Regions from separate parts of the Nocardia sp. NPDC050712 genome, predicted to be linked through region 1. Evidence: riboswitches for the same ligand, from Rfam matches in the RefSeq annotation. Region 1 holds a riboswitch; each other region holds the start of a gene.
What was found. Region 1 has a riboswitch for S-adenosylmethionine ahead of AB0H76_RS26305 (aminotransferase class V-fold PLP-dependent enzyme). Riboswitches for the same ligand answer to the same signal wherever they lie in the genome.

Region 1 (7,384 bases):
TCGGGCACGTTGGAGGCGATGGCCTCGATGGTGTTGGCCCACTCGTCGCGCACGCCGAGCCGGTGCTGTTCGACGCGTTCGCTGACGCCGACCACCTCGACGTAGGCGACCTTGGCCCGGCGGATATCGCTGACCATCGCGTCCAGATACGCGGTCAGGCCCACGGTGACCAGTTCGCGGGCCGAACCGCCGGTGGTGTCGGCCAGCGCCGCCGCGACGGCGTCCCGGGCCGCCTGATGGGCCGCGTCGTAGGCGGCCATCAGGAGATCTTCGCGGCTCGAGTACTCCTCGTAGAACTGGCGCCGGGACAGGCCCGCGGTCGAGCAGATCTCTGTCACAGAGCTTTTCGCGTACGACCGATCGGCGAACACCGTCAGCGCCGCGTCTACGAACAAGGCGCGGCGCTCGGCGCGGCGCTCCAGGACCGATTGTCCGGAGTAGCTGTGTCTGGTCTGCGGCGTACCCATCGCCGCCCAGCGTAGTGCCCGCCGCGGCGCGGTTCCCGATCGGTGGCCGCAACCGAAAAGGCAGGTGCGGGCAGGTTTCCCGGCCCGCACCCGCCTTGCGGAGGTCAGTCGAGGCAGGCGGCCGCGCCGGCGCTCGGATCGGAGAAGTCGCGGGTTTCAGGGGTGGGGTTCCACAGGCCGTCGGTCTTGGCGTACTTCCAGGACGGGCCGTGCTCGACGAGCGTGGCGACGGCCTGGATCAGCCGATCGACGTCCGCGGAGCTGGTGCCGAGGCCGACGCTGGCGCGCAGCGCGCCTTCCAAGCCGAGGCGGGCCAGCAGCGGGTGGGCGCAGAAGCGGCCGTCGCGGACGCCGATGCCGTGCTCGGCGGAGAGGTAGGCGGCGACCTCGCCGGGGGCGAAGCCGTCCAGGGTGAAGGCGACGATGCCGACGATGTCGGGGCTGTCGGCCCACAGCCGCAGCTGGCGGACGCCGGGGAGGGCGGACAGGCCGGTGCGGAGGCGTTCGGCGAGTTCGTGTTCGTGCGAGATGAGGGTCTGCGGGTCGATCTGACACAGGGCGTCACAGGCGGCCGCGAGGGCGGCGACGCCGAGCACGTTGGGCGAGCCGGCCTCGTGCCGCTGCGGGGCGGGCGCCCACTGCGCCCCCGCGGTGGTGACCTCGCGGACCGCGCCGCCGCCGGCCAGATACGGTTCGGCCTGATCGAGCCAGTCCCGCCGGCCGACCAGCACGCCGGCGCCGAACGGCGCGTAGAGCTTGTGGCCGGAGAAAGCCAGGTAGTCGATGCCGGTGTCGCGCAGGCTGATCCGGCGATGCGGCGCCAGCTGCGCGGCGTCGACCAGGATGCGGGCGCCGCACTGGTGCGCGATCAGGGCGAGGCGTTCCAGCGGCAGCACCTCCCCGGTGACGTTGGAGGCGCCGGTGACCGCCAGCAGCGCGGCGGGCTTGCTGCACAATTCGGCGACGACCAGGCGGATGGTCTCCTCGACGGTGTCGGCGGCGCGCACGACGCGGCGGCCGTTCTTGGTCCACGGCAGGAAGTTGGCGTGGTGCTCGATGTCGAGGACGACGGTGTCGCCGGGGACGCAGCCGGCCAGCAGGTTCAGCGAATCGGTGGTGTTGCGGGTGAACACGACGACCTGGTCGTCGGCGGCGTCGAGGAAGCGGGTGACCGAACCGCGGGCCGCTTCGTAGCGCTCGGTGGAGATGCGCGAGGCGTAGCCGGCGCCGCGGTGCACGCTCGCGTAGAACGGCAGCAGCTCCTGCACCCGGTCGGTGACCTGGGCCAGAGCCGGCGCGCTGGCGGCGTAGTCGAAGTTGGCGTAGGTGGTGGTTCCGCCCTGCACGAGCGGCACCTGGAGATCGTCGCCGGATACTCGGGCGAGGGGGGCGCAGATCTGGGTGGCCACAGCAGTCATCACGTAAATCCCGTCGGTTCAGGGACCCGCAATCGTGAGATCGGTCGAGTCCGCGCTTGCCGCGCCCATCTGGACGAACAGCCTGGTCGTCACCCGGAGCACCCCACCGCGGAGGAGGGTTGCCGACCAGCTAGCCGGGGCTTAGTGCTGGTACTCATGACCTGAACCGAGATTGTCAGACGCACCGGCGGCCTGTCAACCGCCATTTCCCGCTAGTCGCGGCTGCATGAAAATGCAGTGAAAAGAATAAACTTGCGAACTTGTTCCGGATGCGTTCCCATGGAGGGGTGACACCTTCACTCCTGCTCAGCTTCGTCGGCCTGTGCATCCTGCTGTCCCTCACGCCCGGTCCGGACACCTTCCTGGTGCTGCGCTACTCGATCGCCGATGCCCGACCGGGGATCGCGGCGGCGATGGGGTCGGCGCTGGGCGGAATGGTGTGGGCGGTGGTCGTGGCCGCCGGTGTCGCCGCGCTGCTGGAGCAGTCCGCCACGGCCTATCGGCTGTTGAAGGTGGTCGGCGGAATCTACTTGCTGTACTTGGGAATTCGCGCCCTGATCGACCTGCGGAAGCAGCGCCGGGCGGCCGCCGCGGAACCGGCGGACACCCCGGCCCGCCCGGCGGCGGCCGCCTCGGTTCGCTCGGCGTTCGCCGCGGGCGTGATCTCCTGCCTGTTCAACCCGAAGGTCGGGTTGTTCTACCTGGCGGTACTGCCGCAGTTCCTGTCCGAGGTCAGCTTCGCCAACACCTTGGCGCTCGGCGCCATCGAATCCGCCATCGCCGCGATCGAAATGGTGCTGGTCGCGCTGCTCGCTTCGCGGGCGGTGGCGCTGCTGCGGCGGCCGGTGATCCGGGAGCGGCTCGAGCAGGCCTCGGCGGGAATTCTCGCCACGCTCGGGATCGGCACCGCCGCTTCGGCCGCGTAACGCTGCCGCGGTTCGGCGACGGGAAATTCGCAGGTACCGCAGGTACCGTGGACAGTTGGTCACCGTGGTGTTTGCCCACTGGTAACCCTGGTCGTGCAGTATTTCCGCCGTCTCGGTATGGGCCGGGATCGGTCTATGAGAGGTGGGCAGGGCGGATGCTCCAGCCGGAGGTCGATGCGGTAGCCGAGGAGCTATCGAATCCTTTGCTGCGCGGCACCCTTGCCCCGCCGGCCCGGACCCTGGTCGATATTCTCGCCGCGACCGCGGACACCTACCCCGACGCGCCCGCCCTCGATGACGGCACGACGGTGCTCGGGTACGCCGAACTGCTGGCCGAGGTCGATACCGTGGTCGGTCGGCTGGCCGCCGCGGGTGTCCGGGCGGGGGACCGGGTCGGGGTGCGGATGCCCTCGGGGAGCAGCGATCTCTACGTCACCATTCTCGCGGTGCTGCACGCGGGCGCCGCCTACGTCCCGGTCGACGCCGACGATCCGGACGAGCGGGCCCGCCTGGTCTTCGGCGAGGCGCGGGTCAGCGCGATCGTCACGGCGGCCGGTGTGGAGCGCACCGGAGTCGAAACAGCCGACGCGGCAGTGGAATCCACCGAACTCCCGGCACCCGACGACGACGCCTGGATCATCTTCACCTCCGGGTCCACCGGTACGCCGAAAGGTGTTGCGGTGACCCATCGCAACGCCGCCGCGTTCGTCGACGCCGAGGCCCGGCTGTTCCTGCGCGACGCGCCGATCGGCCCCGGCGACCGGGTACTGGCGGGGCTCTCGGTGGCCTTCGACGCCTCCTGCGAGGAGATGTGGCTGGCCTGGCGGCACGGCGCCTGCCTGGTGCCCGCGCCGCGCGCGCTGGTGCGGACCGGCGCGGATCTGGGGCCGTGGCTGGTGCGCCGGGAGATCAGCATCGTCTCCACCGTGCCGACCCTGGCCGCCACCTGGCCGGCCGAGGCGCTGGACTCGGTCCGGCTGCTCATCTTCGGCGGCGAGGCGGTCCCGCCCGAACTCGCGGAAAAGCTCGCCGGAAACAGCAGTTCGGGAGACGTCGACTCGGTCCGGGAGGTGTGGAACACCTACGGGCCGACCGAGGCCACCGTGGTCGCCTGCGCGGCGCTGCTCGACGGCACCTGGCCGGTCCGGATCGGTCTCCCGCTCGACGGCTGGGACCTCACCGTCGTCGACGCGGCCGGTAATCCGGTGGGGGAGGGCGAATCCGGCGAGCTCGTCATCGGCGGTATCGGCTTGGCCCGGTACCTCGACCCCGCCAAGGATGCCGAGAAATACGCGCCGCTGGCCTCGGTCGGCTGGGAGCGGGCGTACCGCAGCGGCGATCTGGTGCGCAACGACCGGGAGGGTCTGGTCTTCCTCGGCCGCGCCGACGACCAGATCAAGCTGGGCGGCCGCCGGATCGAACTCGGCGAGATCGACAACGCGTTGCAGCACCTGCCGGGTGTCACCGGCGCCGCGGCCGCGATCCGAACCACCAAGGCGGGCAACAAGATCCTGGTCGGCTATCTGACCGGCCCCGGCGACGATTTCGACCAGGCCGGAGCCAGAGCGATACTAGCCGAACAACTTCCGGCGCCACTGGTGCCCCGGCTCGCTGTCGTCGCGGAACTGCCCACCCGCACCTCCGGCAAGGTCGACCGCGACGCGCTGCCCTGGCCGCTGCCCAAGCACAAGGACCCGGACGCCGACACCGGACTGTCCCCGACGGCGCAGTGGGTCGCGGGACTGTGGGATTCGCTCCTCGGCGCGGAGGCCACCGGACCGGGCACCGACTTCTTCGATCTCGGCGGCGGCTCGCTCGCGGCCGCCCAGCTGGTGGCGGCCTTGCGCGAGCGCTATCCGCACGTCGCGGTCGCCGATCTGTACGACCATCCGCGCCTCGGCGCGCTGGCCGACTTCCTGGACGCGAGCGCCCCGGTCGAGGCCGTCGACGAACGCCTCGTGCGCCCGACGCCGCTGAGCGCCCAGACCTTCCAGGTCCTGGCCACCATCCCGCTGACCACGCTCACCGGCCTGCAATGGCTGACCTGGCTCGCCATCGTCGGCAATATCGCCGCCCGCTACGGCGCGCTGCCGTGGCTGCCGCATCTGTCCTGGTGGTGGGCACTGGTGGCGTTCCTGCTGTTCATTTCCCCGCCGGGGCGCATGGCGCTGTGTGTGCTCGGGGCCCGGCTGCTGCTGCGCGGCGTCGAGCCGGGCAGTTACGAGCGCGGCGGCCCGGTGCATCTGCGGCTGTGGGCCGCGATCCGGCTCTCCGAGGCCAGCGGCGCGGAGAACCTGTCCGGCGCACCGTGGATGGTGCCGTTCGCGCGGGCGCTGGGCGCGAAGATCGGCGAGGGCGTCGATCTGCACACGCTGCCGCCGGTCACCGGCATGCTGGAACTCGGCGACGGGTGCAGCATCGAACCCGAGGTCGACCTGTCCGGCTACTGGATCGACGGCGACCTGGTGCACATCGGCCCGATCACCATCGGACCGGGGGCCGTGGTTGGTGCGCGCTCGATCCTGCTGCCCGGCACCCGGATCGGGAAGAACGCCGAGATCGCCGCGGGTTCCGCGGTCGCGGGCAAGGTCAAGGCCGAACAGGAGTGGGCGGGCTCGCCCGCGGTGAAAGTCGGTAAGGCGCAGCATCGCTGGCCCGGCACCACGCCCGCGCGGGCCGCGCACTGGGTGCTGATCTTCGGTATCACCTCGATGGTGCTCGCCGCCGTGCCGATCCTGGGTATCGGCACGGGCGGCGCCTTCATCGCCTGGTGGGTGCGCGATACGCCGACGCTCGCGGCCGGGCTGGTGCGCGCCTTCGCGATCCTGCCGGTCGCCATGCTGCTCAGTCTCGGGGTGTACGCCGGGATCACGATCGTGGCGGTGCGGTTGTTCAGCATCGGACTGACCGAGGGCTATCACCCGGTGCGCAGCCGGGTCGGGTGGCAGGTCTGGTCCACCGAACGTTTGCTGGACGCGGCGCGCACCTTCCTGTTCCCGCTCTACGCCAGCCTGCTCACCCCGATCTGGCTGCGGCTGCTCGGCGCCAAGATCGGCAAGCGGGTGGAGGCGTCCACGGTGCTGCTGCTGCCCAGGTTCACCACCGTCGCCGACGGCGCGTTCCTGGCCGACGACACCATGATCGCCAGCTACGAGCTCGGCGGCGGCTGGCTGCGGATCGGCGAGGCCAAGATCGGCAAGCGCGCCTTCCTCGGCAACTCCGGCATGACCGCCCCGGGCCGCCGGGTGCCGAAAAATGGTCTGGTGGCGGTGCTTTCGGCCGCACCGTCCAAGTCCAAGGCGGGGTCGTCGTGGCTGGGCAGCCCGCCGGTCCGGCTGCGCCGTGCCTCCGAGAACGCCGACACCGAGCGCACCTTCGATCCGCCCATGCGGCTGCGCGTGGCCCGCGGCATCGTCGAAACCTGCCGCCTGATACCGGTTTTCGTGACTTTCGCGATCGGGCTCGGCGTGATCTTCGGGCTGGCCTGGCTGGCCCAGACCTTCGGGCATCTGACCGCGGCGCTGCTCAGCGGCCTCGTGCTACTGGCCGCGGGTGCGCTGGCCGGGGCCAGCGCCGTCGCCGCCAAATGGTTGCTGGTGGGCCGGATCCGGGCCGAGGAGCATCCGCTGTGGAGCTCGTTCGTGTGGCGTAACGAGGTCGCCGACACCTTCGTCGAGACCGTCGCCGCGCCCTGGTTCGCGCGCGCCGCGACCGGCACACCCGTACTCAATCTGTGGCTGCGCGGGCTCGGCGCGACGATCGGCCGCGGGGTATGGTGCGAGTCCTACTGGCTACCGGAGGCGGACCTGGTGACACTCGGTGACGGCGCGACCGTGGAACGCGGCTGCGTGGTGCAGACCCACCTGTTCCACGACCGCATCATGGCGATGGACACCGTCACCCTCGCGCCCGGCGCCACCCTCGGCCCGCACTGTGTCGCGCTGCCCGCCTCGCGCATCGGCGCGGGCGCCACCATCGGCCCCGCCTCGCTGGTCATGCGCGGTGACTCGGTGCCGCCCTCGACCCGCTGGTGGGGCAATCCGATCGCGCCGTGGCCCGGCGACGAGGGGACGGTTCGTTGATGCGGGGCAAGTTCTACGAACCGCCGATCGACGAATACCTCCCGCAGAACGGCAACCGCGGCTATCGGGTCTCGCGCTACGAGCTGGACCTGGTCTACAAGGTCGCCAGCAACCGGTTGACCGGGCGGGCCGAGATCACCGCCGTCAGCACCGCCGCCCGGGACCGGTTCGCACTGGACCTGTCCCAATCTCTCAGTGTCGGGAAGGTTTTCGTCAACGGCGCGAAGGCCGCGAAGTACGCGCACCAGAACGGCAAGCTGGTGATCACCCCGGCGCAGAAGATCCCGGCGGGCGGCGCGCTGGTGCTGATCGTGCAGTACGCGGGCGTGCCCAAGCCGGTGCGCGGCCCGTGGGGCGAGGTCGGCTGGGAGGAGCTGACCGAAGGCGCGCTGGTGGCCAGCCAGCCCAACGGCGCGGCCTCCTGGTTCCCCTGTGACGATCACCCGAGTTCCAAGGCCAGCTACCGCATGTCGATCACCACCGACAGCCCG
Region 2 (7,384 bases), 800 kb from region 1:
GGTCGTGCACATCCGTATCTGGGCTGATTCCTAGCGCTCGATGATGGGGAGCGGGAGCGTGGCGTTGGGGTCCAGGCGGGGGAGCTGGTCGCGGTGCAGGGGCAGGGTGGGCTGCTCGGTGCGGGGGAGCGGCGGCAGGGCCGAGCGGGCGTGCGAGGGCAGGCGGTAGAACTCGCGGGCGTTGTCCTCCAGGACGGCGAACATGTCGGTGCCGACGACGTCGCAGATCAGGTCGACGTCGGGGTCCTGGAAGGGGCGACCGGCGCGGGTACCCGGCAGATCGGAGCCGAACATCAGGGCGCGCGGGTTCACCGCGTGGATGCGGCGGATGGTGTCGGCGACGTGCATCGACACCCGGCCGAAACCGGTGGCCTTGACCCGGGCGCCGCGATCCACCAGATCCAGCAGATACGGCAGGCTCTCCTCGGACATGCCGAGATGGTCGATGGACAGCGCGGGCAGCTTGGAGATCACCGGTTGCAGCGAGGCCAGCATCGAACCGTCGATATAGACCTCGACATGCCAGCCGACCAGATCGTGCGCCCGCAGCGCCTGCAGGGTCATGCCGGTGATGTCGGCGGCGGCGCGCTTGAGATTGAAACGCAAGGCGCGCACGCCGATTCGATCCAATTCGACGATGTCGGCGTCGGAGGTCTCCAGGTTCAGCGTCGTCACGCCGACCCAGCCCGGGCCGAGCTCGGCCAGGGCCGCCTTCATCCAGGTCTGGTCGGTGCCCTGGAAGGACGCGCTGACCACCGCGCCACCGCCGACATCGAAGCGCGCCATGCGCTTTCGATAATCGGCGATGGTGTAGGGGTCGGGCAGGTAGCCCTCGTTCTCGATCAGCGGGAACCGCGGATCGATGATGTGGACATGGGCATCGAACACTTGTACAGAATGCCTCAGTTAGCGAGTTTTCGCTGCCGTCGCAGGACCAAGAACTACACCTTGTTGGGTTCGCTGGCGCGCAACATGTCCTCGCGCTCGACAACCTTGACCCGCTCGCGGCCCTCCGGCTCGCCCAGGGCGCGCTCGTGCGCGTCCAGGCGGTACCAGCCCTGCCAGGTGGTGAACGGGATGCCCTTGCCCTCCAGGAAGGTGGTGACGGCGTCCAGTTCCGGCTCCGGGGCCGGGGTGAAGTTCGTGCTGTCGTCGAGCAGGCAGGCCACGGTCTCGTTGGCGTCGCCCTTGGTGTGGCCGATCAGGCCGACCGGGCCGCGCTTGATCCAGCCGGTGACATAGGTGGCCGGCAGGTAGCGGGCGGGACCGTCGGCGTCCTCGTCGGCCAGCACGCGGCCGGCCTCGTTCGGCACGGTGCCGGCCTGCTCGTCGAAGGGCAGGTTGTTGATGTTCTGCGAGAGGTAACCCACCGCGCGGTAGATCGACTGCACGTCCCACTCGCGGAAGGTGCCGGTGCCCTTGACGTTTCCGGTGCCGTCGAGCTGGGTGCGCTCGGTGCGCAGGCCGACGACCTTGCCGTCCGCGCCGAGCACCTCGGACGGCGACTCGAAGAAGTGCAGGAACAGCTTGTGCGGGCGGGTGCCCTGATCGCGAATCGCCCACTGCTCCAAGGTGTTGGCGACCATGTCGACCTGCTTGGAGTGGCGGCGCGCGGCCTCGGAACCGGCGTCGTAGTCGATGTCCTCGGGGTCGACGATGACCTCGATGGTCGGCGAGTGGTCCAGTTCGCGCAGCTCCAGCGGCGTGAACTTGGCCTGCGCCGGGCCGCGGCGGCCGAAGACGTGCACCTCGACGGCCTTGTTCTCCTTGAGGCCGTTGTAGACGTTCGGCGGGATCTCGGTCGGCAGCAGTTCGTCGCCGGTCTTGGCGAGCACGCGCGCGACATCGAGGGCGACGTTGCCGACGCCGAGCACCGCGACCTTCTCCGCGTGCAGCGGCCATTCGCGCGGCACGTCCGGGTGGCCGTCGTACCAGGAGACGAAGTCGGCGGCGCCGTAGGAGCCGTCCAGATCGATGCCCGGGATGTCGAGCGCGCGGTCGGCGTTCGCGCCGGTGGAGAAGATCACCGCGTCGTAGAAGCGCCGCAGGTCGTCCAGGGTGATGTCGGTGCCGTAGTCGATATTGCCGAGCAGGCGCACCTGCTCCTTGTCGAGCACCTTGTGCAGGGCGGTGATGATGCCCTTGATGCGCGGATGGTCCGGCGCGACGCCGTAGCGGATCAGACCGAACGGCGCGGGCATGCGCTCATACAGGTCGATGCTCACCTCGGCGTCGGATTTCATCAACGCGTCGGCGGCGTAGATACCGGCCGGTCCTGCGCCCACGATCGCGATGCGGAGCGGGCGAGTGGCTGCACTCTGTTCGGTCATCTCTTACGCGCACCTTCGGTCGAAAAATAATGGCGTCCTTCTTAGCCTAGGCTAAGTCGAGCGGCCGCTGCGGTTGCCCCTGACGATGCGGCTGGTGCTGCTGGCTCGTAACTGCAAAGCCCCCAGGTCGCTCCGTGCCGCACTGCCACATGGTGATGGCGGCCGACCACGGTCTCGCGATTCTATCGGGACGCCCTCGGCCGCCTGCACGGGTGCCGTCCACCAGGCATAAGGAATCATCGACACCATGACCGAGCAGCAGCCCACGCCAGAGGACGAGCCGATCCTGGTCGACCAGACCGACAAGCGATCGATGACCCCGTTCATCGCCGCGGCGATCTTCGCCGCGATTGTGCTGGTCGCGGTGTTCGCGGGCGGGCTGCTGTCCCCGGCTGAGAAAAATGTCACAGAAGCCGACCGGATCTCCGCGGCCGTCAGCAATTACGTCGGCGGCCGCGCGCAGAGCGACGCGGTGCCCGCGCCGGGCACCGCGTGCACCGGATTCGACGAGGCCAAAACCCCGCTGGGCGCCCAGTTCGGGGCCGGCGGCCGAAAGTCGGTGGAACTCGCCAGGATCGAGGGGCAGACCGTGAACGGGGACCGCGCCAAGGCCACCGTCACCACCGAGGCCGACGGCAAAGAGACCACCGAAACCTGGAATCTGGTCCGGACCGACGGCAAATGGCTGGTCTGCAACTGACCCGATTTCGGTGTTTGACAGCCCGGCCCCTGTCCAGGCAATCTCAGTCCAGGTCATGAGCACCAGCGCCAAGCCCCGGCTCGCTGGTCGGCAACCCTCCTCCGCGGTGGGGTGCTCCGGGTGACGACCTGGCACGCATCCGAACCCCGATGCGGCAAGTGCGGATTCTCAGGAGGATCGACATGACTTACGCCGGTGACATCACCCCGCAGCAAGCGTGGGACCTGTTGCGCGACAACCCCGAAGCCGTGCTGATCGACGTGCGCACCGAAGCCGAATGGCGCTTCGTCGGCGTCCCCGACACCACCGCGATCGAGCGCCCCACCGTGCTCATCGAATGGGTCGACGGCACCGGCACGCGCAATCAAGCCTTCGCCGACCAGCTGAGCAAGGCCCTCGACGGCCGCGCGCCGGAAGCACCCGTGGTGTTCCTGTGCCGCTCCGGTCAGCGCTCCGCGCACGCCGCGACGGTGGCCACCCAGCTCGGCATCGCGCCGGCCTACAACGTGGACGAGGGCTTCGAAGGCCCGCTCGACGCGGACGGTCACCGCGGCGGCTCCGGCTGGCGCGCCCGCGGGTTGCCGTGGAAGCAGTCGTGAGCCCGACTTCTGTGAAGGAGCAGTCATGATCACCGGTGGCGCGTTCGACAAGCCGCTGCCCGAGGGCGTCGGCCCGGCAACCCTCGGCGTGCGCGGTGGCCTGCGGCGCAGCGGTTTCGAGGAAACCTCCGAGGCGCTGTACCTGAGCTCCGGCTTCGTCTACGAGAGCGCCGAGGCGGCCGAGGCCTCCTTCACCGGCGAGATCGAGCACTTCGTCTACTCCCGCTACGGCAACCCGACGGTGGCCATGTTCGAGGAGCGGATGCGGCTGCTCGACGGCGCCGAAGCCTGCTTCGCGACGGCCAGCGGCATGTCCGCGGTGTTCACCGCGCTCGGCGCGCTGCTGGGCGCCGGGGATCGACTGGTGGCCGCGCGCAGCCTGTTCGGGTCCTGTTTCGTGGTGTGCAACGAGATCCTGCCGCGCTGGGGCGTGGAGACCGTCTTCGTCGACGGCGACGACCTGGACCAGTGGGAGCAGGCGCTGTCGGTGCCGACCCAGGCGGTGTTCTTCGAGACACCAGCCAACCCCATGCAGACCCTGGTCGACGTGCGCCGCGTCACCGAGCTCGCGCACGCCGCGGGCGCGAAGGTGGTGCTGGACAACGTCTTCGCCACTCCGCTGCTGCAGCGCGGCTTCGAGCTCGGCGCCGACGTGCTCGTCTACTCGGGCACCAAGCACATCGACGGGCAGGGCCGGGTGCTCGGCGGCGCCATCCTCGGCCCGCAGGACTACATCGACGGCCCGGTGAAGAACCTGATGCGCCACACCGGCCCCGCGCTGAGCCCGTTCAACGCCTGGACCCTGCTCAAGGGCCTGGAAACGATGCCGCTGCGAGTGAACCACTCGGCCGCCTCGGCCCTGCGCGTCGCGAAGTTCCTGGAGGACAACAAGTCCGTGAACTGGGTGCGCTTCCCGTACCTCGAATCACACCCGCAGTTCGACCTGGCCAAGAGCCAGATGAGCGCGGGCGGCACCGTCGTCACCTTCGAACTGAACGCACCCGCCGACGAAGCCAAGAAGCGCGCCTTCGAAGTACTGAACCGCCTGCGCATCGTCGACATCTCCAACAACCTCGGCGACGCCAAAACCCTGATCACCCACCCCGCCACCACCACCCACCGCGCCATGGGCCCCGAAGGCCGCGCCACCATCGGCCTCACCGACGGCGTAGTCCGCATCTCCATCGGCCTCGAAGACGTCGAAGACCTCCTCGACGATTTGGACCACGCCCTCAGCTGACCGGCTGGCTACTCCTGCGGCGGCGGCAACCGCCGCAGGACCTCGTCGAGTTTGGTATCGACGCGTTCGAAGCCTTGCTCGACGGTGGTGCCGAGTTGCTCGACGGTGGTGCCGAGTTGTTCAACGGTGGCGGCCAACTCCTCGTGCTTCAGCGCGAGATTCGTGACAGCCTCCTGGACGCGGCCGAGCCGACGATCCAGCTTCACCAGTTTGCCGGAGACCACGGTCAGGGTCGCGGAATCTCTAGCGCCTTGGATTTCCATTTGCGACTCCAGGGTTGCTACGCGGTCTTCGAGGTCGGCCATGATGTCGAGATTCCTTTCCCTGATCGTACAAGCGGAACAGCCCCGAGGCGCTGACTTCTCCGCCGATCTTGGCCGTTCCCAGGACAGAAAACACCCCCCGAGGCTCCGAATGTGGATAAGTCGGGGGGTGTGGATAACTTCTGGCCGGGGGACCTAGGCGAGGGCGCGCAGGCGCGGGGCCAGGTCGCGCTGGAACAGGTCCAGGAAGCGGCGCTGGTCGTGCCCGGGGGCGTGGAAGACCAGGTGGTTCAGGCCCGCGTCCAGGTACGGCTTGATCAGGTCGACGGCCTGGTCCGGGTCGCTGGCCACGATCCAGCGCTTGGCGATCTGCTCGATCGGCAGTTCGTCGGCGGCGGTCTCCATCTCGATCGGATCGGTGATGGAGTGCTTCTGCTCCGGCGTCAGCGACAGCGGTGCCCAGAAGCGCGTGTTCTCCAGCGCCAGTTCGGGATCGGTGTCGTAGGAGATCTTGATCTCGATCATCCGGTCGATGTCCTCGACGGTGCGGCCGGCCTTGGCGGCGCCCTCGGCGACGGCGGGCATCAGCTTGTCGGTGTAGAGCTCCATGCCCTTGCCCGAGGTGCAGATGAAACCGTCACCCGCGCGGCCCGCGTACCGCGCGACCAGCGGCCCGCCGGCGGCGACGTAGATCGGGATGCCGCCCTTGGGCACGTCGTAGATGGAGGCGCCGACGGTCTTGTAGTACTGGCCCTCGAAGTCGGTGCGGTCACCGCTCCACAGCGCGCGCATCAGATCGACGGATTCGCGGAGCCGGGCGAAGCGCTCCTTGAACTCGGGCCACTCGCCGGTGTAACCCGTGGCGATCTCGTTGAGCGCCTCACCGGTGCCGACGCCGAGCATGATCCGATCGGGGTACAGGCAGCCCATGGTGGCGAACGCCTGCGCGATCACCGCCGGGTTGTACCGGAAGGTCGGGGTGAGCACCGACGTGCCGAGCTGGATGCGCTTGGTGCGCTCACCGACGGCCGCCATCCAGGCCAGCGAGAACGGCGCGTGCCCGCCCTTGTGCCGCCACGGCTGGAAATGGTCGCTGACAGTCGCGCTGTCGAGACCGTGCTCCTCGGCGAGCACCGCGATTTCTACGAGTTCGCGCGGTCCGAACTGTTCGGCCGACGCTTTGTATCCGAGCTTTAGATCACCCATTGTTCCGACCATAGTCACGAGGATTGGATCGTGTGCGAAGTGTCTCAACGGCGCGCGCGGGCGAGCGGTAGCGGATAATTGGCTCCGTGACCCAAGACAACGAGCCGATCCTCTCCTACCTCACCGATATGGACGGGGTGCTGGTGCACGAGGATCAGTTGATTCCCGGCGCCGACGAGTTCCTCGCGGAGCTGCGCGCCAACAACACGCCGTTCCTGGTGCTCACCAACAACTCCATCCGCACCCCGCGCGATCTGCAGGCCCGGCTGCGCCACACCGGCCTCGACATCCCGGAGGAGGCGATCTGGACCTCCGCCCTGGCCACCGCCACCTTCCTCAACGATCAGCGCCCGGGCGGCACCGCGTACGTGGTCGGCGAATCCGGCCTGACCACCGCCCTGCACGAGATCGGCTACGTGCTGACCGACAGCGCCCCCGACTACGTGGTGCTCGGTGAGACCCGCACCTACTCGTTCGAGGCGATCACCACCGCGATCCGCCTGGTGGAGAAGGGCGCGCGGTTCATCGCCACCAATCCGGACGCCACCGGCCCGTCCCGCGACGGCCTGCTGCCCGCCACCGGGTCGGTGGCCGCGCTGATCACGCGGGCCACCGGCAAGGAGCCGTACTACGTGGGCAAGCCGAATCCGCTGATGATGCGGTCGGCGCTGCGCCGGATCGGCGCGCACTCGCAGTCGACGGTGATGATCGGCGATCGGATGGACACCGATGTGATCGCCGGGCTGGAGGCGGGCATGCGCACCATCCTGGTGACCACCGGTATCTCCACCCGCAAGTCGGTGGAGCAGTACCCGTACCGCCCGACCGCGGTGCTGGATTCGGTGGCCGAGCTGGTCGGCCGGACCGACAAGCCGTTCAGCTAGCGTCGCCGGCGAGTTTGTCGAGCACCGCCGAGAGCCGGGTCAGCGCCTCGACGGTGCGGGCGAACTCCGCCTGACCCAATTCGCTGATCAGCCGGTCCGCGATCACCTCGTGCCGGGGGCCGATCCGTTCGACGGCGGCCCGGCCCGCCGCGGTGACCGCGA
Region 3 (7,384 bases), on a different contig from region 1:
GCAAGGTCCGCGTATCGCGAGTCGCTCGCGATACGCGGACCGTATTGCCGGAATCAGACGTGGGCCGGAATCTTGACGCCGTCCTCGGCGCCCTCGATCAGGTTCTCCGGCTTGTCCCGGATCATGAACGCGATGATCGGGATGGCGACCGCGAAGAAGCCCGCGCCGACGTAGAAGGCGACGTCGTAGGAGTGGATCGAGGCCTTGGCGACCAGGTTGTCGATGCCCGGGTTGGCCGCCACGTAGTCCTTGGCCGCCTGTACCGAGATGGTGGTGAGCAGGGCGGTGCCGACCGCGCCGCCGACCTGCTGGGCCGCGTTCAGCAGCGCGCTGGCCACGCCGGAGTCCGCTTCGTCCACCTGGTGCAGCGCGACGGCCTGCATGCCGACGAACAGCGGGCCCATGCCGAGCGCGATCAGGAACTGCGCGGGCAGCACGCTGGTGGCGAAGCTGTCGCCGTAGCTGAGCTGTGCCAGTAGCAGCAGGCCGAGCACGCCCAGCGCGGCGCCGACGATCATCAGCGGGCGCGGACCGAACTTCGGCAGCAGGGCACTGGTGGCGCCCGCGGAGATGGCGATACCGGCGGGGAACGCCAGGAACGCGACACCGGCCTTCAGCGGCGTGTACCCGAGCACGTTCTGCAGGTAGAAGCTCAGGAACAGGAACATCGCGAACATGGCGATCGGGATGAGCAGCGCCGCCAGCAACGCGCCGCCGCGGTTGATCTCACCGGGGATGCGCAACGGCAGCAGCGGGTTGGCGGTCCGCGCTTCGATGAAGACGAACGCCGCGAGCAGGGCCACGCCGGCGATCAGCAGGCCCAGGGTGCTGGCATCGGTCCAGCCGTGCTCGGCGGCGCGGCTGAAGCCGTAGACGATGCCGATCAGGCCGAGGGTGACGGTGATCGCGCCGGGCACGTCGTAGCCGCCGGTGCGGGGCAGCGGCACGTCCTTGAGCACGAAGACGAAGGCGCCGACCAGGGCCAGGATCGCGATCGGGGTGTTGACCAGCAGGGTCCAGCGCCACGAGGCGTATTCGGTGAGCGCGCCACCGGCGATCAGGCCGATCGCCGCGCCGCCCGCCGAGATGCCGGCGAACACCGCGAACGCGCGGGCACGCTCCTTGGTCTCGGTGAAGGTCACCGACAGCAGCGACAGCGCCGCCGGGGCCAGCAGCGCGGCGAACGCGCCCTGTAGCCCGCGACCGGCGAACAGCTGCGCGCCGGTCTGCGCCAGGCCGGCCAGCGCGGAGGCGGCGGCGAAGCCGACCAGGCCGATCATGAAGATCTTGCGGCGGCCGAGGTAGTCGGCGAGGCGCCCGCCGAGCAGCAGCAGGCCGCCGAAGATCAGGGTGTAGGCGGTCAGCACCCACTGGGTGTTGCCGTCGCTGATGTGCAGATCACGTTGTGCGAAGGGCAGGGCGATGGTGACGATGGTGGCGTCGAGCACCACCATCAGCTGGGCCAGGGCGATCACGCCCAGTGCCCACCACCGGGCCGAGCTGCCTTGCTTCTCGGGGACGTCGGAGACGTCCACCGTCGGCGCGGATTGGGTCACGGGATTCTCCCTTGTCTGGGCCTGGCTTTTCAGAAGTACGCGGACGATCCTGGCATCGTGCGACTTTTGGCGTCAAGGGAAAAATGTCGCAGTGCGACATTTGACTCATTCCGACAGGACGTGGAATGAACTGAGTTAGCATGGCGGCATGCTCGACTCATCGACCGGCAACGCCGCCGCCGATCCCGAACCGGTGCGGGGCGGTGGCAGGGCAGTGCCCACCGGTCTGCGGGAGCGCAAGAAGCAGCAGACCCGGACCCGGATCATCGAAGTAGCGCTGGAGTTGTGCGACGCGCACGGCTTCGAGGCGACCACCGTCGAGCAGATCGCCGACGCGGCGGACGTCTCGCCGCGCACCGTGAACCGGTACTTCGAGATCAAAGAGGACATCATCCTCGGCCCGGTCGAGGATTTCGGGCAGGCGGTCGCCGCCCGGCTGCGCGCGCAGCCGACGATCGGCAACCCGCTACAGGCCCTCTGCGACGCCTTCCTGGACATGGTCGAGGCCGGTGCGCGCGCGGACGCGACCGAGCCCATCTCGCTGCGCCGATTCCAGAAGATGCAGCGGATCGCGGCCAGCAGCCCGGCGGTCAGCACCCGGGCGATGGAATTCCACGACCGCAAGTCCGAACCGCTCGGGCAGGCGCTGGCCGAGCGCCTGGATATCGAACCCGGCTCGCTCACCGTGCGCCTGGCCGTCGCTACCTGGCAGATGATGTGCCACATCGCCTTCGCCGAGGACCAAGAACTGATCCTGTCCGGGGAGCCGGAAGCGGCGGCGTGCGCCACCCGTAAGACCGTGCTCGGCGCCTTCGCGGAACTGCGCCGGCTCTGTTGCGTCCCGACCGTCGAGTAGGCCGCTCACCGGCGCGTTTTCGGCGATTCGAACGATTCGGGCAGTGATCTCCTCGACGTGATTTCAATCGTTGACCGCCCGCCAGCTACCATGTTCGTTAGGTCATGAGTGCCAGCGCGAAGCCCCGGCTCGCTGGTCGGCAACCCTCCAGCAGCGGTGGGGTGCTCCGGGTGATGACCCGGCTTTCGAAAGACGAGAGCAAGCGCGCTGTTCAGGAGGTCCCCCAGATGTGTGCAAAAGTTAACCGCCACATTGCCGCGTATGCCGGCGCGAACGGCTCGACGGCGTGACCGTGGAGACCGAACCGAGCGCCCGCTGCCTGCTACCCACACCGGACGGCCGGCTGGGCACGATCCCGATCGGGGACGTCCGCCTGGAGAACGGCGCGGTGGTCCCCGATGTGCATCTCGCGGTGCAGCGCTGGGGTGAGCTATCGCCCACGCTGGACAACGTGGTGCTGGTCGAGCACGCCCTGACCGGTGATTCGCACGTGATCGGCGCTCCCGATTCGCTGCACCGGCTACCGGGCTGGTGGGACGGCATGGTCGGCCCCGGCGCGCCGATCGACACCGACGAGTGGTGTGTCATCGCCACCAACGTGCTCGGCGGCTGCAAGGGCAGCACCGGCCCGTCCTCGCCCGCCCCGGACGGAAAGCCCTGGGGCGCGCGGTTTCCCGAGATCTCCATCCGCGATCAGGTGACCGCGGAGATCGCCCTGATGGAGCTGCTCGGCGTCGACCGCCTGGCCGCCGTCGTCGGCGGTTCGATGGGCGGCATGCGGGTGCTGGAATGGATGATCACCGCCCCCGACCGGGTCGCCGCGGCGCTCGTGCTCGCGGTCGGCGCCCGCGCCACCGCCGATCAGATCGGCACCCAGACCACTCAGATCGCCGCCATCACCGCCGACCCGGATTGGCAGGGCGGGAATTATCACGGCACCGGCCGCGCGCCGATGACCGGCATGGGCCTGGCGCGGCGCATCGCGCATCTGACCTATCGCACCGAAGGCGAACTGGACCACCGCTTCGAGAACAGCGCCCAGGGCGCCGAGGATCCGTGGCGCGGCGGCCGGTACGCGGTGCAGAGCTACCTGGGGCACCAGGCCGAAAAGCTGTGCGGCCGTTTCGATCCCGCCACCTATGTGCTGCTCACCGAGGCGATGAACCGGCACGATGTCGGCCGCGGGCGCGGCGGCATCGCGGCCGCGCTGGCCGCCACGCCGGTCCCGTGCGTGGTCGGCGGCGTCGACTCCGATCGGCTCTACCCGCTGCGCACCCAGCAGGAGCTGGCCGACGGTCTGCCCGGCTGCGCGCGGCTCGAGGTCGTGCACTCCCGCGACGGGCACGACGGGTTCCTCACCGAGGCGGCCGCGGTGTCCAAGCTGCTGATCGAGACCATGCGGCTGGCACGGGACCACCGCTAGCTCAGGTGGTTTCGAGTTCGCTCCACGGTCCGGCGGCCCAGCCGTCCATTTCGTGCGAGGCCGTGCTGGTCCACCGGTGGGTCGCCGCGCCGTTGGTGAAGTAGCCGTCGTAGGAATCGCTGCGCGTGGCGATCAGGTAGTAGCCCGCGAAATCCGTTTGGGGGACAGGGAGATACGCGCACACCAGGCCGGCCGCCATGGCCAGGTCCCGGGCGCTGGCCGTGCCGACCGGAACGGCGCCGTTGCCCTGGACGTAGGCGGCGACGGTCCACAGCGGAAAAAGCCCGCAGTCGATGCCATCGAAGTTGCCTGGCATGCCGTCTCCCTACGCTGGGTCGGTGCTTGGACCGGCCGCCGAGGTCCTGGACGGCACCCTTTCAGGCTATTGCTCGACCATACGCCGCATGGTCGCCGCAGCGATGCCTCTCAACTGACCTTCGGAGGTCATTTCACTGCCGCGCGGCGCGCCGCCGGGCTGCGGTTGATATTGGTCCCGGCGAATCGGGTGGTCCCGGGCTCGGGACCCGCAGGCTGTGCCCGAGTTCGGTGCGCGGGTGCCGCATTCCCGGCGGCAGCGTGGGATGCGCTGTGCGCGTGACGAATCCGCTGGCTCGTGGTTCGCGCGGGGTTTGCGTGCACCGCTTCCACGGGATGCCGTCGTGCCTGCCGCCGCAGCGGGCACGGGCCCGGCACGCGGTCCAGCGCTGGACCGGGGGGAAATTCAGCGGAGTAGACGCGGTGGCCGCGCTACTGCACGCCGAGGCTGCTGATGGTGGCGGCGATGAACAGGATGGCCGAGCCCAGCAGCGTCAGCGCGGCGACGTCGAAGGGCTTGCTGCGCACCGCGAGCAAGCCGACCCGCGCCGTCGGCAGGGCCAGGCGTAGCGCGGCCGCCAGCAGGGTGGCGCCACCGAAGAAGAACGCGCCGCGGCGCCAGCGATCCCCGGCCACGAACACCACGGCCACCGCGACGACCACGGCCACCAGCACCATCGGCAGGTGCACGCGCAGGAATTGCCCGCCCGTGCCGCTGGGGTGCCGTTCAGCGGAGTCGATGTCGCTCACGCCCCGATTCTTGCAGACCGCTCTAGTCGAGGACCGCGACGCCTTCGATCTCGATGAGATGTTCCGGGGTGAACAGCGCGGCCACGCCGACCAGGGTGACGGTGGTTTCCGGGAATTGGTAGTGCTCGCGGGCCGCGGCGCCCGCCGCGCCGAGCGCTTCGAATTTCGAGGGGTCCCAGTCCACTACGTAGAAGCGGACACTCACCAGGTCCTCCGCTTTTCCGCCCGCCGCCTCGAGCGCACGCCCGAGGTTGATCAGCGCCTGGGTGGTCTGGGCGGCGAGACCGCCGGGCACCACCTGACCGGATTCGTCGACGCCGATCTGCCCCGACAGATGCACGATGCGGCTGCCGGTGGCGACCGTCGCGTGGGCGAAACCCGGTGCGGGCGGGCCGGATCCGGCCGGATTGTGCGCTGTGCTTGCCATGATCGAAAGCCTATCGGGTCACAGGTGCTACTACCGTCTGTAGTTCGGGCGTACGGTGAGGAAACCGAAACCGAGTACATGGGGGTACAGGTAGATGCGCGCACTCACGCGAATCCGGCACTACGCCAGCGCGTTCCGGCAGGCCAAGCGGAACCGGTCCGATCTGCCCGGCTGGTTGCTGCGGCGGCCGCTGATCGGCATCGCGGTCGCGGTGTACGAGACCATGCTGATCTTCAGCAACCGGCTGGACCCGAAGCTCAAGGAACTCGCGGAGCTGAAGGTGGCGGGTCTGATCAACTGCGAGTTCTGCCTCGACATCGGCTCCGCGCTGGGGCGCTCGGCGGGGCTGACCGAGCAGCAGATCGCCGACCTGCCGCGCTACCGGACCAGTACCGCCTACAGCGAGCTGGAGCGCCTCGTCCTCACCTTCGCCGAAGCCATGACCGCCACCCCGGCCATCGGTCTGGACGAACCGCGCGCGGCGCTGCGCGCACACCTGTCCAAGGCCCAGCTCGCCGAGCTGGCCGCCGCCATCGCCTGGGAGAACCAGCGCGCCCGGATCAACCAGGGCTTGGGCGTGCGTCCCACCGGGATGGGTGAGGGCGGGGTCTGCGCGCTGCCGGAGCGGCCCGCGCAGTAGAACCGGATCCGGCCCTGGTTGACTGGCCGGGTGTTCCGAGTGATGTTTCATGAGCCCGCGATTCCGGGGAACACCGGCAACGCGATCCGCATGGTCGCGGGAACCGGGTGCGAACTGCATCTGATCGAACCGCTCGGATTCGATCTGTCCGAGGCCAAGCTGCGCCGGGCCGGGCTGGATTACCACGATCTGGCCTCGGTGACGGTGCATCCGAGCCTGGCGGCGGCGTGGGCGGCGCTGCGGCCCGAGCGGGTTTTCGCGTTCACCACCCAGGCCGCCACGCACTACACCGATGTCGAGTACCGCATCGGTGACGTGCTGCTGTTCGGCACCGAACCCACCGGCCTGCCTGCCGAGGTGCTCGACGATCCGCTGCTCACCGCGCAGTTGCGCATCCCGATGCTGCCGGGCCGGCGTTCGATGAATCTCTCGAACGCCGCCGCCGTTGCGGTCTACGAGGCGTGGCGGCAGATCGGCTTTCCGGAGGGCGTCTAGTCCCGCTCGGGGCAACACGTGGGCAAGCTCACCGGGCAGCCGGGGAGCGAATCCGGCGGCCGAGTAGTTGACCCCTGTGTGACTACGCCGACCGCAGCCACCGCTCCGCCCGAGGCCGAGCGGACGACCTGGCACGTTCCCGCCATGCTGGCGCTCGCGCTGGGCGGATTCGGGATCGGCACCACCGAGTTCGTGTCCATGGGTTTGCTGCCCAATATCGCCGAGGCCATGGATGTGTCCGAGCCCACGGCCGGGCACGCGGTCTCCGCGTACGCGCTCGGCGTCGTGGTCGGCGCGCCGTTGATCGCGGCCCTGTGCGCGCGGATGCCACGCAAACGCCTGCTCGTGCTGCTCATGGTGGCCTTCACCCTCGGAAATGCCGCGACGGTCTTCGCCCCGACCTTCCAGACTCTGCTCGCCGCCCGGTTCGTCTCCGGGCTGCCGCACGGCGCGTACTTCGGTGTCGCCTCGCTGGCCGCGGCGAGCCTGGCGCCGGTGGGGCAGCGCGCCAAGGCGGTCGCCGCGGTTATGCTCGGGTTGAGCGCCGCCAACGTTGTCGGCGTTCCCGGCGCTACCTGGCTCGGCCAGCATCTGGGCTGGCGCGACGCGTATCTGGTGGTTGCCGTGATCGGTGTGGCCACCATCGCCGCGATCATGGCCGCCGTCCCGGAACTCACCGGATTCAAGACCACCAGCCCGCTCACCGAGCTGGGCGCGCTGCGCCGCCCACAGGTGCTGCTGACCCTGGCGGTCGGCGCGATCGGCTTCGGCGGCATGTTCGCCGTGTACACCTACATCACCACCACGCTCACCGACGTGGCCGGTCTGCGCGCCGCGCTGGTCCCGATCGTGCTGATGCTGTTCGGCCTGGGCATGATCGCGGGCAACATCATCGGCGGCGTGCTGGCCGACCGGGGCGTGG

Region 2: linked by a shared signal. The riboswitch ahead of AB0H76_RS22720 (rhodanese-like domain-containing protein) and the one ahead of AB0H76_RS26305 (aminotransferase class V-fold PLP-dependent enzyme) in region 1 are both predicted to bind S-adenosylmethionine.
Region 3: linked by a shared signal. The riboswitch ahead of AB0H76_RS36440 (homoserine O-acetyltransferase) and the one ahead of AB0H76_RS26305 (aminotransferase class V-fold PLP-dependent enzyme) in region 1 are both predicted to bind S-adenosylmethionine.

The regions. Positions count from the first base shown of each region.
Region 1 is NZ_JBFAHT010000003.1:1,273,210-1,280,593, forward strand. It holds gene AB0H76_RS26300 (TetR/AcrR family transcriptional regulator) at 1-467, opposite strand, end outside; gene AB0H76_RS26305 (aminotransferase class V-fold PLP-dependent enzyme) at 572-1,885, opposite strand; SAM riboswitch class IV at 1,933-2,047, opposite strand; gene AB0H76_RS26310 (LysE family translocator) at 2,173-2,811, shown strand; gene AB0H76_RS26315 (Pls/PosA family non-ribosomal peptide synthetase) at 2,967-6,893, shown strand; gene AB0H76_RS26320 (M1 family metallopeptidase) at 6,893-7,384, shown strand, end outside.
Region 2 is NZ_JBFAHT010000003.1:472,969-480,352, reverse strand. It holds gene AB0H76_RS22740 (NUDIX domain-containing protein) at 1-27, shown strand, start outside; gene AB0H76_RS22735 (amidohydrolase family protein) at 31-888, opposite strand; gene AB0H76_RS22730 (FAD-dependent oxidoreductase) at 942-2,330, opposite strand; gene AB0H76_RS22725 (hypothetical protein) at 2,578-3,030, shown strand; SAM riboswitch class IV at 3,082-3,197, shown strand; gene AB0H76_RS22720 (rhodanese-like domain-containing protein) at 3,213-3,629, shown strand; gene AB0H76_RS22715 (O-succinylhomoserine sulfhydrylase) at 3,655-4,869, shown strand; gene AB0H76_RS22710 (hypothetical protein) at 4,878-5,174, opposite strand; gene fgd (glucose-6-phosphate dehydrogenase (coenzyme-F420)) at 5,328-6,338, opposite strand; gene AB0H76_RS22700 (HAD-IIA family hydrolase) at 6,425-7,222, shown strand; gene AB0H76_RS22695 (MarR family winged helix-turn-helix transcriptional regulator) at 7,215-7,384, opposite strand, start outside.
Region 3 is NZ_JBFAHT010000006.1:190,702-198,085, reverse strand. It holds gene AB0H76_RS36450 (MFS transporter) at 54-1,556, opposite strand; gene AB0H76_RS36445 (TetR/AcrR family transcriptional regulator) at 1,705-2,412, shown strand; SAM riboswitch class IV at 2,513-2,623, shown strand; gene AB0H76_RS36440 (homoserine O-acetyltransferase) at 2,699-3,835, shown strand; gene AB0H76_RS36435 (hypothetical protein) at 3,837-4,151, opposite strand; gene AB0H76_RS36430 (DUF3017 domain-containing protein) at 4,583-4,828, opposite strand; gene AB0H76_RS36425 (RidA family protein) at 4,923-5,327, opposite strand; gene AB0H76_RS36420 (carboxymuconolactone decarboxylase family protein) at 5,422-5,967, shown strand; gene AB0H76_RS36415 (tRNA (cytidine(34)-2'-O)-methyltransferase) at 5,998-6,462, shown strand; gene AB0H76_RS36410 (MFS transporter) at 6,607-7,384, shown strand, end outside.